One region of the Marinomonas sp. THO17 genome, then DNA from elsewhere that is predicted to be linked to it. Evidence: riboswitches for the same ligand, from Rfam matches in the RefSeq annotation. Region 1 holds a riboswitch; the other holds the start of a gene.
What was found. Region 1 has a riboswitch for thiamine pyrophosphate ahead of thiC (phosphomethylpyrimidine synthase ThiC). Riboswitches for the same ligand answer to the same signal wherever they lie in the genome.

Region 1 (7,904 bases):
GGCAATGGCAAACAAAATGTCCCCAGGGTTACCAATGGCGGTAATTTGTTTGGAGAAAACATCATGATAGCTGTCGTTATGGGTGATGGCTAATAACGAGGAACCTTCGCCACTTAAATTGATTGAAGGTAATCCTGGTCTTTCCCTGTCCATTTTATCCAACATAAGTGTACTGAAATATTGCGCAAGATGTGAGCCGGTACTATTGCCAATACAAATAACTTTGCCGCCGGAACCAATGCTGGTGAAAATGACTTTAGCGGCATGTTCTATATAAGGTGGTAAGCTTTCTAACGCTTGTTGTTGAGCTTCAAAGCTCTGTGCAAATTGGGTGTATATTGCTTCTTGAAAATCCATAATAATTAAAATGCTGCTTTAAGCCAGGTTAAATGTTGTTCGTCTATTTCTATATCAAATAGTACAGTATCGAAACGACTAGACTGGTCTAGTTTGTTGTTTTTTTGTAGCCACAATGCTGCGCTATTTCTTACTTTATTAAGCTTACTTTGAGCCAAGCTTTCAGCGGCTGATCCGTGCGTCAGATCTGCGCGAAATCTCACTTCGACAAAAACATAGGTTTGTTGATCGCGGAAGATTAAATCTATTTCACCTGTTCGACAAAAAAAATTTCGCGCTACGAAAATGAGTCCTTGTCGACAAAGGAAAGCTTCGGCAAATTGCTCTGCTTTTTGTCCACTAGTCTTGGTTAGTTTCTTCCTCTTTCTCAAAAAATTGCTTACTGCGCGCATAGACCAAATTCCCTCTTCGGTACGTCATAATTTCAGGACGTTTGTGAAACACGCCATTATCATCCATGGTAATGATGCCAGTATTGGCAGAAATACGTGTACTCTTGAGCAAGGCAAACAATTGATATTTGTTAGCCAACAAATAGGAATCTGCTCCGAGTGCTTGCAGGCGGCGCAAAATATTTGAGCCTGGACTTGGAGGTAAAGCACTAGCGTTTTTGTTGCTGCCAGAAAGTGCTGGTAGTTCAGTAAATAAAATACGCTCAATGTCTTCGGCTTTAGTGTTTCTATCAGGAGGGCTGTCATTCAAGTTACTGGTTGAGAGCATGGGTACAGAAGCAGCGAAATAGAAGTCTAATAGGGGGCGAATCTGTTTAGCATCGTTTAGCTTGCCAACATAAAACACATAATCTAAATCTTGACGTGGACGAGCGATGGCATCGACCTGATGACCAGTCCATTTCTCAATGAGGTTTTTTCGCGCATAACTTTCATTAATGAGAAGCAGTTTTTGTACCGCATTTTGACGACCTTGAGGCGTGTTGGCGTATGATTGCGCTGATGTAACAGTGACGTGTTCTTGTTCGGCTGCGGTAAGAAATTCATCATTTTGCTTCAGCGCCCAGGTATCTTGTGTACTGAGTACAGCAGCCTTAGTGGCCCCTTCTTGTTTAGCAAAATTGATCAACTCATGTATTTCGTCTTCTGCACTTAATGAGAAATGAAATAAATTTTTGGCAGCCTGATTAACATCCAATTGATTCAAAGTGATGACAGGATAGGGTAACTCTGTACGACTTATTTTTGCCACATTATTTTTTTCTAACGGACCAATTATGATATCAGGTGCCATGTTATTCGCGGCTGTTAATGCATCTATAATGTCAGGGTATTGGTCAGTATTGACTATATTCACCTGAGGGCGTTTTTCTTTTTGATTGTAATAAGTGGCAAAAAAGCCATCGACAACGGCTTGGGAAGCACGTTTCAGTTTGCCTGACATTGGTAGCATTAGAACCACTTTTTGTGGTGCCATGTCTTCGATTGACGCCATCAATTTAAAATCTTGCGGTGGCGTGATTGCCGCAGGGTGACTGGTGTTTCTTTGTTGCCAATTTTGAAAGGTGGCAAGTTGTTGCTCAATCGACAAAGATTGATCTCGCAAGATATTACTGATGGTGAGCCAACCATTCAAAATAGGCTGTTGAGCCTGATATAGGCTCTCTATTTCATTTTCTGTTAAGTTTTGAATAGCCAGCCAAAGTTTGTCTTGATTGGCCTGTATTTCATCCAATGGCAAGCTGTAACTCAACGCCATTCTTAACTTAACTGCTTCTGGCCAATTACCAAAATGCTCAAGAATACTAGCGCGTGTCTCTGTGATTTGGTTTTGCTTGTCAGGGTGCCGTGCTGCTGTCAGCTGATCCGCTTTGTTGAGCAATAGAAAAGCATCTAGGGCATTATCAAGTTGTGCATTGATTTTAGCGGCCAGCAGATACGCATCGAATTGTAACGAAGAGGTTTTGTTAAGTACGGACTTTTCGAGAATCGAAATGGCTTGAACATAGGCGCCATCTTGATAATTTTGTAAAGCCTGTTCATAAGCCGCACTAATGACTTTGCTGTTATTGGGCTTATAAGGTTGATAAATGCTCGGGGGTGGCGTGTTGTCAGAGGCTTTTTTATCACCTTTCACCAAAGCAGAAGTCTGCTGAGGCATATTTAAGTTTGCTGAGTTACATGCACTGAGCAGAAATGCACATAAGGTTAATGATATGATGCGATAATTGGTTAGGCTCATAATCTTACAAATGACAAATGAAAGAGGAAACATGGTATCACATACTAATGATGATGTGAGAGGGTCGCTGTACATTGTTGCGACACCAATTGGCAATTTGGACGACTTTACCAAGCGAGCCGAGCAAACTTTACGAGATGTTGACTATATCGCCGCAGAAGATACCCGTCACAGCCGCCGTTTATTGAATCATTTTGGTATTGAAGGCAAGTTATTTTCACTGCACGATCATAATGAGAAAGACAAAGCAGAATACGTTGCAAGCCTATTAAATGAAGGCAAGAATGTCGCGCTGGTATCTGACGCTGGCACCCCATTAATTTCTGATCCTGGTTATCATTTGGTATCCATTCTGCGTGATCTAGATCACAAAGTAGTACCAGTGCCAGGTGCGAGTGCTTTGATTGCCGCTCTCTCTGCTTCAGGTTTACCCACAGATCAATTCTTTTTTGCAGGTTTTGTGCCGGCTAAATCAAAAGCTCGCACTGATGTGTTTGAGTCATGGCGACAACAAGTTGGCACTATAGTGTTTTATGAATCGACGCACCGTATTGAAGACTCTATGAAGGATTTGCAAACTGTATACGGTGATCAAGTTAGTGTGGTGTTGGCGAGAGAAATCACCAAAACCTTTGAAACCTTTTTATCTGGAACGCCCAACCAGATTCTCGACCGTTTCACTCAAGATGCGAATCAGTTGAAAGGTGAGTTTGTGGTAATGCTTAACATAGTCAAACCGGATCATGCGGATGAAGAAGAGGACGCCAAACGTATTCTTACAATCCTTCTAGAAGAGAACGTCTCGGTAAAACAAGCAGCTGCCATCGCTGCTAAGTTGACAGGTGGTAAGAAAAACCCCTTGTATAAGCTTGCCTTGAAGATGCAAGAAGGTGAATAACTGACTCTATCATATCAAACATTTCCTTTCAGAAGAGTTTACAGAGACATTTGAATCCGTATACTCAATGCTACTTGTCGGAGTGCCATTTGGCTGAGATCGCACAATTGAGTGCGGGATCCGCAGAACCTGATCGGGTTAACACCCGCGTAGGAAACAAGAAAGTCACACTATTTCTTTTCTGCATCGAATGAACTCCTGTTTTGCAAAGGTAAATTTGATGCTGTCAGTCGCATGAAATTTAATTTTCGATTCAGGATTTCTTTTTTTTGTCATAAGTTTGTCGCAGAACTTTGGCTAAACCAGCACCCCAGACAAGCAATTCTCCATCTATTTATAAGGGAAATGCTCATGTCGAACCAAAACAAAAAACCAAATAAGTCTTCTCGCGAAGCGTCTCGTCTTGCTGCTAAGGCTTTTATTGAGTCCTTACAAGCCAAGCCTTTTCCAGCGTCAGAGCGCATTTACCTCATGGGTACAGATGCTTCCATTCGTGTGCCGATGCGTAAAATTAATCTTACCGATACGCCGATTGGCTCGGATCCTGATAACTTGACCTTTGAACCGAACGAGGCGGTTTATGTTTATGATTGTTCAGGCCCTTATGGTGATCCACAAGAAAAAATTGATGTGTACCAGGGCATTAAAGCGATTCGCAATGAATGGATAGAGGCTCGCCAAGATACGCAATTTTTAACGCAAGTGAGCTCTACTTTTACCCAGTCTCGGTTAGATGACGAGCGTCTTGATGAACTGAGATTCCAGCATTTGCCTAAAGTAAGGCGTGCTCGTCAAGGTAAGTGTGTTACTCAGATGCATTATGCCAAGCAAGGCATTATTACCCCAGAAATGGAGTACATTGCCATTCGCGAAAATCAAAATCTTGAAGCCATCAAGAGTGAACTCTTGTTGAAACAGCATCCTGGCCAGAGTTTTGGAGCGAATTTACAAGACAAAATCACCCCGGAGTTTGTTCGAGATGAAGTCGCTAAAGGCCGGGCCATTATCCCTAACAATATTAATCATCCTGAATCTGAGCCTATGATCATAGGGCGTAACTTCTTGGTCAAAGTAAACGCCAACATAGGCAATTCGGCTGTGACTTCTTCCATTGAAGAAGAGGTGGAAAAACTGGTTTGGTCGACTCGTTGGGGAGCCGACACTGTGATGGATTTATCGACAGGGAAAAACATTCACGAAACCCGCGAATGGATTTTACGTAATTCTCCTGTGCCTATTGGTACAGTGCCGATTTATCAGGCGCTAGAAAAAGTAAATGGCATTGCTGAAGACTTGAATTGGGAAGTGTTTCGCGACACCTTGATTGAACAGGCAGAGCAGGGGGTAGACTACTTTACCATTCATGCAGGTGTGTTATTAAGATACGTTCCTATGACGGCAAAACGTCTTACTGGCATTGTTTCTCGTGGTGGCTCTATTATGGCGAAATGGTGTCTTGCGCACCACCAAGAGAGCTTCTTGTATCAGCGTTTTCGTGACATCTGTGAAATTTGTGCGGCCTATGATGTGGCCTTATCCCTTGGTGATGGGTTACGCCCTGGCTCCATCATGGACGCCAACGATGAAGCGCAAATGTCTGAGTTGAGAACCTTGGGTGAGCTGACCAAAATCGCCTGGGAATATGATGTACAAGTCATGATCGAAGGCCCTGGCCATGTGCCAATGCAGCTCATTAAGGAGAACATGACGGAACAGCTAGAGCATTGTCATGAAGCACCGTTTTATACCCTTGGCCCGTTAACACAGGACATCGCACCGGGTTATGACCACATTACTTCTGGAATTGGTGCGGCGCAGATTGGTTGGTATGGTTGTGCCATGTTGTGCTATGTCACACCCAAAGAACATTTAGGCTTGCCAAACAAGGAAGACGTTAAGCAAGGTTTGATTACTTATAAGATTGCCGCTCATGCTGCGGATCTGGCCAAAGGTCATCCTGGTGCACAAGTAAGAGACAATGCGTTGTCGAAAGCGCGTTTTGAGTTCCGTTGGGAAGATCAATTTAATCTGGCGCTGGACCCAGAAACCGCTCGTGCTTATCACGATGAAACCTTGCCGCAAGCCTCGGGTAAAGTTGCGCATTTTTGTTCTATGTGTGGGCCTAAGTTCTGTTCAATGAAAATCACTCAAGAAGTACGTGATTACGCTGCCGGCTTAGAAAAGCATGAAGATAAACAAGTCATTAATGTCGCGGCGCTGCAAGATAATGAGGCACTGCTTGGTATGGAGCAAATGTCTGAGCAGTTCCGCGAATTAGGCAGTGATGTTTATTTAACAACGGATAAATTGGATGAAGCGCAAGCCAAGGCGGAAACAAAATGAGTCAAGCAAGCCAAACAAGACCGCCGATAGTCTGGTGTGTTGGCGGCTCTGATTCCTCTGCTCATGCGGGTTTGCAAGCGGATTTACGTACCGGACAGGATTTGTCTTGTCACGTGCAAACCATAGTGACCTGTACTACGGCGCAAAATTCCAAACGAGTAGATCTGGTGGAACCCGTGAGCTTGTCCATGTTCGATGGACAGTGGCAAACCCTCTTGGACGATGTGTTGCCTGATGCCATTAAAGTGAGTTTGTTGCCGACACCAGAGTTGGTGAAAGCCTGTAGTGAATGGTTGTCGCGCATGAAAAGACAGCAACCAAACATCAAGGTGGTGTTTGACCCTGTTATGGCGGCCAGTAGTGAAGCGGGAAATCGCTTACAGCAAGACAATGCTGCAGAGAATTTACTGACTATCATGCTACCTCATGTGGACATCATCACGCCCAATTTGATGGAGTTTGAGGCCTTGACTGGCTTGTTGGGCCAGTCAAACCCTCATACTTTGGCACAATCTATGATCGAACTATTTGGTGTAAATCAGTTGAGCTGGTTACTCAAGGGAGGTCATTCTGATGATGCATCCGCTACGGATTGGTGGTTTAAGGGAGAAGAGATTCACGGTTTTAGCTCGCCTCGCTTAAGGGTACATAATACGCGTGGCACAGGTTGTACCTTGTCCACGGCGTTGGCTAGCTTTCTTGCTCATGGTTATGCCCTAGAAGACGCAATCACCTTGGCAAAAGCCTATATTACAGGTGCACTTAAATCGGGTGTGCAAATTGGTCAAGGTGCCGGGCCCTTAGGGCGCCCGGGTTGGCCATCCAAACTGGATGATTTTCCTGAGATCCTTTCTACCTCAAAAATGCCTTTGCCAATGGAAAGCTTTGCGTCTGCACAGCAGGGGTTCTATGGGTTATATCCTGTGGTGGATTCGGTGTCATGGTTGGCTTTAGTGCTCAAACAAGGTGTTAAGGTTGCTCAGCTTAGAATTAAAGAGTCAAACTCATCCGATTTAGATGACCAGATTAGAGAGGCCATCCAGTTAGGTCAAGAATACCAAGCACAAATTTATATCAATGATTATTGGCAAAAGGCCATTGAGTTTGGTGCCTATGGTGTTCATCTTGGCCAAGAGGACTTAATGACAGCGGATTTACAGGCCATACAAGCCGCAGGACTGCGCCTTGGCATAAGTACTCATGGTTATTTTGAAATTGCGCGTGCGAAAAACTTTCAGCCAAGCTATATAGCACTCGGTCATATTTTCCCAACACAAACCAAAGACATGCCGTCACAGCCTCAAGGTGTGATGCGCTTACAGGTTTATGCAAACTTGCTAAAAGAGGCTTTTCCCTGCGTGGCCATTGGAGGCATTAATCAACAAGGTTTTGCCTCTGTTGCGCAGACAGGAGTGAACTGTGTCGCCGTGGTTTCTGCTATTACTCAAGCGGAGCATCCGGTTGAAGCGACCAATAAGTTAATGCAACTTTTTGAAGAAGCGCAACAGGAGGCGTAATGAATATTTTTATTAACGATAGTGCCTATGAATTTCATGGTGTCAATGTGCAGGATTTAATAGAAGATTTGCAAAAAGAAGGGCAAGGAATAGCAGTAGCGATTGATCAAACTGTCATTGCTCGCAGTGCGTGGCAATCGACTTTGCTCATGCCAGAAAGCAGAGTCTTTATTTTTGAATCCATTGCAGGAGGCTAAGATGCAAGCTTTAACGATTGCTGATCATACTTTTTCTTCGCGTTTGTTCACCGGCACAGGAAAATACGCCAACGCAGAGAATATGACGTGTTCCTTAACCGCCAGTGGAACGGAATTGGTTACCTTGTCGCTCCGCAGAATGGATTTGAAACGACATTCGGATGACATACTAAAGCCTTTGCAAGGGATGGGAATTAAGTTATTGCCTAATACGTCAGGAGCGAGGAACGCGGACGAAGCGGTTTTCGCTGCTGAGTTGGCAAGAGAGGCGTTACAGACTCATTGGATAAAGCTGGAAATTCATCCTGATCCCCGATACCTCATGCCAGATGGGCATGAAACTTTATTGGCAGCGAAGCGCTTGGTGCAAAAAGGCTTTGTGGTGATGCCTTATGTGCA
Region 2 (7,904 bases), 1.4 Mb from region 1:
CACCAACAGGATACAAAACACGGGAATATTGGTGTCCACCCTTGGTGCTGTGATCATAGTTAGCCGCGGTAGTCTCGACACCTTATTACATTTAACTGTCTCTACTGGAGATCTATGGATTCTCACCGCTGCAGTCAGTTGGGCAATTTATTCCGTGATGATTATTCGTCGACCTAAAGACATGTCCTTGATTGGTTTTTTTGCCTGTACTGCCATCATAGGCACATTGGTTCAAGCACCACTATTCTTCTTATTTGCTGAGAGCAGCCTCAGCGATTTACATGCTAAAGACTGGGGAAGCATAGCTTATATGGGCGTATTCGCTTCCATTGGAGCCTTTTTATGCTGGAACATTGGCATTCAGAAATTAGGCGCAGCAACCGCTGGCCACTTCATTCACTTATTACCCGTCTTTAGTATCATCCTATCCGTTTTGCTATTAGGCGAACGTTTATTCCAGTTCCATTTTATTGGCATTGCTCTGATTTTTTCCGGCATCCTGATTGCTACTGTACTCAATAATCAAGTGTCTAAACCTAAATCAAGTGAATAGATTAACCTCGATTACGTGCGATGCGAGTGCTGATCAGAATACTCATAAAAATCAGCACTACGCCCATTACAGCAAACTGATCGGGCACATGTCCCCAAATAACCCAGCCCCAAAAGCCACTGAAAACAACGCCGATGTAACTAACCGGTGACACCATACTGGCAGGTGCATAGGTATAGGCTTTGTTATACAAAAACATACCAACATATAAGGTAACAGCCACCACAGCCACCCAAGGCCAAACGGACATAGGTAACAATAGGCTATCTCCTTGAGAAAAAACTAAGGGTAAAGACAAAACACAGGACACCAAAAAATACACCAGTAAGGTTTCTTCGCCTGATACCTCATGCGACAACATTCGTGTAGTCACCATAGACAAAGCCAAACCAACAGCAGACACAAATCCCACCAGATGCCAAGGATTAATATGGTCCGGCGTGGGCTGAATCACCAAAGCAACCCCAATAAAGCCAATAATCAAAGGCAGCCAACGAGCTCTTGGAATGCGAATGCGATGAATCACCAACACCACAAAAGGCACACATAGAGGTGCACAGGTACGCAATAAAGAAGCTTCTACCAACGGAATATGATTGAGAGCCCAATAATAAAATAGAAAGCCAATGAAACCGCCGAAACTACGCAATAAATGAATACGCCATACCGTCCAAGGTCGCTTTTGCCATTTACCACGCATTTGAGGCAGTAAAACCAAAACGCAAAACAAACTTTGCCAAAAGACTAAACTTGAAACTGCGATGTAGGTTTGCGCCTGCTTAGCTGCTACTGCAGTGACCGACATAATAAAAGCATACGCAATGGTCGCTAAAATACCCTTTTTAATCAGTTCCCTATCGTCCAACATCGGAAGCCTCATGCAAATAATAGATGGTCGCCATATGTACTGAATTATTCGTCTTTTGTCGAGGTATTTGCACGCCCAAGGTAACGCTCAAAAGCGACATGATCTTGTCTCCCCTGCAACACTTCCATTGTGTCATGCGCCGCCACTTTACCTGATTCAATTATCATGACTTTTCCTCCCACTAAGCTTGCCTCACTGGGCAAATGGGAAACCAACAAGGTCGTCAAAGTCAAACTCTCTGTTACTTCTTTCACCAGAAACAGCATTTCCTCACGTAATACTGGATCCAGCGCACTAAAAGGTTCATCTAATAGTAAAATAGGCTTGTTTCGCACCATGACTCTGGCAATGGCAACTCGTTGCGCCTGACCACCAGAAAGCGCTTGCGGATATGACTTGGCTTTTTCTATCAATTGAGTTTGCTCTAAAGCCCAATATACTTTCTCTTGCTGTTCCGGGGTCAATCGCAAGCTGGAAACAAGGCCAATAGCAACATTTTGCCAAACCGTTAGCTGAGGAAACAAATTATCACTTTGAAATAAGGTTGAAATCGGTCGATCATAAGCAGGCAAATTTGATAGAGACATTTGATTGAATAACAGCTGACCTTTACCTTGTAAAAAACCACCAATTAAATGCAATAAGGTACTTTTACCTTCTCCACTCCCACCAAGTAAAGTAGTCATACCAGTCTCTATTTGTGCTTGATAATGGGCGTGAAAATCTTCCCAATGATACTCGAGATTAAGATCAAGCATGCTGACGACCTCCAATGATTCGACCACTTAAGACGAATAACAACAAACAGAGTAAAATTAACACCACCGCCACACAAGCGCCTTCCTCAAGCCGATAATTGCCAATTAATTGGAACAAATACAAAGGCAATGACACCATCCCTTGACTACCAAACAAGGCAATCACCCCCATATCCCCAAGAGATAACACCAACGCAAAGGCAAAACCTTGGGCTATACAAAATTTTTGCACTGGCCATTCCAGTTTCCAGCGCTGCCATCTTGCCACTCCTAAACTGCTGTATAAGTTACGATAACGTCGCTCCTGCTGATAAAAGCTTGGCATAATAGAACGCAGCACAAACGGCATGGCCATCACAGCATTTACCCAAACCACAATCCAATAACTGGATGAAAAACTCATCCCCATTTCACGCATCCAGAGAAACAAGCCTGTCGCGATAACCAAGCCTGGCACCATCAAAATAAAATTCCCTAGTTGCTCCAGTCGAATAGAATACACATCCAAAACAGCTCGCCCCATACAGTACCTTGCTACAACAGCAAAACACACACCCATCAATACACTGAAAAACGCCGCAGGGAAGGCTATTTTTAACGACACCCACATTGCAGACCATAGCCCTGGAGACTGAATAGTCTGCCAAAAAGTCATAGTGAAGAGAGGGTCAAATATGGCAACAAACGGCGGCACCACCAAGAAAAGCACACTCAGTAAAGCCAAGCCATCAGAGCCAGTGGACAGCCAAGACTGTCTTATGGGGTACAAAGTTTCACCTAGCAAGCTAGCGTCTTGTCTGTGTATAGGCGCAAACTTATAGACCAAGAATGCCATAGCACTGCAAATCCCCACCTGTATCAAAGATAAAAAGCTGGCTTTGCTTAAGTCAAAATCAAAGCGTAACGCCTGATAAATAGCGACCTCTAAGGTAGAGGATTTTGGCCCGCCACCAAGACTCAACACAACAGCAAAGCTAGAGAAACAGAGCATGAAGATCAACACAAAGACACCCGGCATGGCCTTGCGTAAATAACTCCACTCAATAAAGCGAAAGGCTGCCCAACGAGAAAAACCCAGCTGATATGCCTGTCGCCATTGCCCTGCAGGAATTAAAGCATACGCCTGTAACAATAAACGCACCGCTAGGGGCAAATTGAAAAAAACATGAGCCAATAAAATCCCGCTCAAACCGTACAGGGGAAAGTCTATCGACAATAGGTTACTCACCCAACCACTACGCCCATACACCACCACGATACCCAAAATAGCGACAATACTTGGTACAACAATAGATACAGAGAAAATCTGCAGTAAAAGATTCCGCCCAAAAAACTGACGATGAAACAAACAAGATGTAACTGGAACTGCGATGGCAAGACTAATCAAGCTACTCAGTAAAGCCTGCCATAAAGAAAAACGAATTAAACGCCATAAATAAGGCTGAGACAGAAAGCTCTTCCACTCTCCTACATCAGTGAACTTCAACAAATAAAAAAGACCAATGCCCCCTAAAAAAACAAACAAGCCTACTCCCAGCAGAGCTGGCAGTAGGCTTAGGATTGGCATATTTCGTTTCAAAAAAGTCCTACTTACTCGGTCGTTGCATTCAACCACTCATTGATCCATGCTTTGCGGTTTAGCGCAACCTGTTCTGCGGGTAGCACCAGATTGTTAGCCGGCTTTAAAGCGGTATCAAAAGCAGCAGGCAAAGGCTGATCAAGCTTAATAACAGGAAGCATCCAGTTACCCGTTGCTATGGTCGACTGAAAGCCTGGTGTCAAAATGAAATTCATAAATTGCTGAGCAAGGGTTTTATTTGGTGCAGACTTTAGCATTGCCGCTACCTCCACTTGTGGATAGCGCCCCTCTTTCGCTTCAATCGCTTTATATTTGCTCTCACCTTCTGCCACTATGTGGTAAGCAGGCGAAGTGGAGTAGCTCAGCACCACGTCCGCTTCCCCTTTAAGGAAGAGGCCATATGCATCCGACCAACCTTTGGTCACGGTAACAGTGTGAGAAGCTAGGGTTTTCCAAGCTGTAGCGGCATCCTCACCATATACAGACTTCATCCAGAGCATTAAGCCTAAACCTGGTGTACTGGTGCGAGGATCTTGGTAAATGACACGTAAATCTTGGTTTTCAACAATCTCTGACAAACTTGTTGGCGGATTGGAGAGTGTTTCAGAGTTGTAGATAAAAGCAAAGTGCCCATGGTCAAATGGCACGAAAACTTCATCTGTCCAAGCCTTATCCAGCTGCACAGAAGTAGTATCCACACCATGTTTTGCTAACAAACCAGTCTCTGCTGCGGCTGTCATCAAATTCAGATCCAAACCTAACAAAACATCCGCTTGAGACGACTTCCCTTCTAATTGCACGCGAGACAAAATGCCACCAGAAGAATCCAAGGCAACAAAATTCAACTCACAATCACACTCCTTCTCAAAATTTTCTTTTATTTTTGGCCCCGGGCCCCAATCGGATGCGAAAGAATCATAGGTGTATACATTTAAAGTCTGACTGAAGACAGCAGCAGAAAAAGCAAAAGATAGGCTTGCCAAAGCAATACTTGAACATTGACGAAGAGAGAGTTTTTTCAAGGTGTCGCTCCTAAAGTAAGTGAGCGGCGTATCAAAGGAATATAAGCAAACAGAACATTACTTACTACCTCAATTCCTACGCCAGCATAATCTGGATCAGGTTCAATGGGTTAGCGAACAATCACTTCTCAGCTTGAAATGAAAATTAAATCAAGCACCCCATGAGATATAGAGCGGACATTGTAAAGAGTCACTTAATGAAAGTCTATTTCATTAAGTACTCGTGTTACTGCACCTTGACTGCTTTGCGCGAACCTTAATGCGGCTTGGCCAAGACGAATTCGTTGGGACGATTGTTTTGATAGAGAAATCAGTAAATTGCTCAGCTGCTCCTCATTCTGACAACGCAATGCCCCTTTCGCCAAGATCAACTGATCTGTAATGTCTTGAAAATTAAAGGTATAAGGACCAACTAAAATGGCTTTGGAAAGCAAGGCTGGCTCAATCGGATTGTGACCACCACGTTTTATCAAGCTTCCACCAACAAAGGCCAAATCTGACGCTTGATAGTAATGCATAAGTTCTCCCATGCTATCACCTATCACCACTTCGAAATCCTTCCATTTATTTACGGGTGTTTTACTGCGTAGTGCCACTTTTGAGAAAGACTCTTTTGCCAACTCGCTGACTTCTTCGAAACGTTCAGGATGACGAGGAACTAAAACCAATAGTGCTTGTGGTTGAGACCTCAACAGAACTTGATGCGCTTTTAATATCTGCGCTTCTTCACCTTGGTGAGTACTAGCAGCAAGCCAAACAAAAGGTCGATCAATTTGTTCTCGCCAGTTCTGATCCAATACCTCTTCAGAAACAGCCAAATCGAATTTTATGCTGCCCGTCGCATACACTTTGCTTGCCCCTAAACGCTTAATACGATCCGCATCGGCCTGCGCATGCGCCAAAAATTGATCTGGCAAAGCAAACAATCGAGATGAAAAACGAGGAAACCTTTGATACCGAAGATAAGAACGCTCGCTCATTCGCGCATTAACAATACTGACATGAAGCCCTTTTTGTTTCGCCAGCATTAAAAGGTTTGGCCAAAGCTCCATTTCAACAATCAATAATCTTGGGCACTCTATTCGACTCAGTGCTTTCTGCACTGCCCAATGCCAATCCATTGGTAAATATTTATGCTGAGCAAAGGGAAAGACTTTTACAACCTGCTCTGCCCCAGTGGGTGTCATGGTCGTCACCAATAAACGATGATCAGGGTATTTTTCGCGCCACTGTGCCACCAAGGGTCTGGCCGCCAAGACTTCTCCCACAGAAGCACAATGCAGCCAAAGATCGGCCTCTACTTTCCCCCAGTGCCCACAAGCCTCCTTTGCACGATAATTCGCATAGGTACGTTTGAAACGACGAATTTTTAACCATATTAGCGGCGTTAGTAGGTTAATAACAAAAGAGTACAACCACATTATTCAGCCGCCTCACTAAATTGCTGATTATGCAATTGCGCATAGGCCCCTTGCTGCGCAAGCAATTCCTGATGCGAACCTTGCTCAATAATCTCGCCATGATCCACCACCGCAATAATATCGGCATTTTCAATGGTGGATAGACGATGGGCTATTGCAATGGTAGTACGATTTTCCATCAAGCCGTCTAAGGCAGATTGAATAGCACGTTCTGATTCAGTATCCAGTGCTGATGTCGCTTCATCTAATATGAGAATAGGTGCATTTTTAAGAATGGCTCTAGCGATGGCGATACGTTGACGCTGACCACCGGACAGCAGGACCCCATTCTCTCCCACCATGGTATCAAGGCCCTTATCCAATTCCTCGATGAAGCCCCAAGCATTAGCCGCTTTGGCAGCTGTAATAACGTCTTCTTCCTTAGCATCACGCAAATGACCATAGGCAATGTTCTCTCGTATAGTACCGTTAAAGAGCACAACCTGTTGATTCACCAAAGCAATATTAGACCTCAGAGACTCTAATTGATAATCGGCAATAGGCACACCATCGATATTTAATTCCCCTTCATCTAAGTTATAAAAACGCGGAATCAAATTTGCTAATGTCGATTTACCACTGCCGGAGCGCCCGACCAACGCCAAGGTTTTTCCTGCAGGTAATGATAGGGTGATGTTTTTCAGCGCTTGCTTTTCCGTACCTGGGTATTGAAATGACATACCCTTCCATTCAATATTTCCTTTCAACTGACTGGCTAATATTTTCCCTTCATCAGGCTCAACACGCATATCCAAAAATTCAAAGATACTTTGTGACGCTGCAATCCCTTTTTGCAATACACTGTTGACATCCGTTAGCTGACGAATAGGTTTGCCAAGCATGCCGGCAGCGGTTAAGAAGGCAATAAAGTCTCCCGGTGTCATGTGTTGACTCAGGGTTGGACTAAGCGCAAACCAGATTAAAGTCGCCATGGCAAAAGCCAATATAAACTGCACAATAGGAATATTTAGGGAGCGGGTTTTTTCCATTTTCAATTGAGAACGGCGATTCTCTTGTGCGGCTTTACGGAAACGTTCAACTTCGTATTCGCTGCCACCAAAGATTTTAACCACCTCATGACCTTTAATGGCTTCCGAGGCCACATCCGTCACACCTCCCATTGCATTTTGAATGCGCTTACTGAGGCGACGAAAACGCTTGGATGCATAAGACACGATTAACCCAATAAGAGGTACAACTAACATAAAGAGCAAGGTTAGCTTCCAATTCATATAAATCATGTAAACCAACAAGCCCACCACAGTAAAACCTTCCCTCAAGACGACTCGGATCGCTTGAGTAACGGCACCAATAACTTGCTCGGTATCATATGTTAATTTGGCTAATAGTCGTCCGGTTGGTATCGAATGATAATAACTAGAAGACATTTTAACCATTTTGTTAAACATGCTGGTTCTTAGGTCAAATACAACCTTGTTGGCCACTTGTGCCATAAAATAGCCGCCCAGAAATGTACCTATGCCTCGAGCAATAAAAATAGCCAATATAGCAAGCGGTATAACAATTCTGTTTTCAAGCACCTTACCTTCTGAAACGGTATCAACAATATGTTTTAACAAGGCAGCAAGGGCTGGCTCCATCCCTGCATACAGCATAAAGCCAATCACACTCAATAACACATAGATCCACGAGGCCCTAACGTA

Region 2: linked by a shared signal. The riboswitch ahead of thiB (thiamine ABC transporter substrate binding subunit) and the one ahead of thiC (phosphomethylpyrimidine synthase ThiC) in region 1 are both predicted to bind thiamine pyrophosphate.

What each region holds. Positions count from the first base shown of each region.
Region 1 is NZ_AP031575.1:217,881-225,784, forward strand. It holds gene ABXS85_RS00985 (SIS domain-containing protein) at 1-357, opposite strand, end outside; gene ABXS85_RS00990 (YraN family protein) at 363-749, opposite strand; gene ABXS85_RS00995 (penicillin-binding protein activator) at 697-2,469, opposite strand; gene rsmI (16S rRNA (cytidine(1402)-2'-O)-methyltransferase) at 2,582-3,448, shown strand; TPP riboswitch at 3,517-3,621, shown strand; gene thiC (phosphomethylpyrimidine synthase ThiC) at 3,800-5,791, shown strand; gene thiE (thiamine phosphate synthase) at 5,788-7,308, shown strand; gene thiS (sulfur carrier protein ThiS) at 7,308-7,505, shown strand; gene ABXS85_RS01020 (thiazole synthase) at 7,507-7,904, shown strand, end outside.
Region 2 is NZ_AP031575.1:1,627,558-1,635,461, forward strand. It holds gene ABXS85_RS07695 (DMT family transporter) at 1-553, shown strand, start outside; gene ABXS85_RS07700 (DMT family transporter) at 555-1,421, opposite strand; gene ABXS85_RS07705 (ATP-binding cassette domain-containing protein) at 1,466-2,179, opposite strand; gene thiP (thiamine/thiamine pyrophosphate ABC transporter permease) at 2,172-3,746, opposite strand; gene thiB (thiamine ABC transporter substrate binding subunit) at 3,770-4,780, opposite strand; TPP riboswitch at 4,836-4,952, opposite strand; gene ABXS85_RS07720 (3-deoxy-D-manno-octulosonic acid transferase) at 4,975-6,201, opposite strand; gene msbA (lipid A export permease/ATP-binding protein MsbA) at 6,201-7,904, opposite strand, start outside.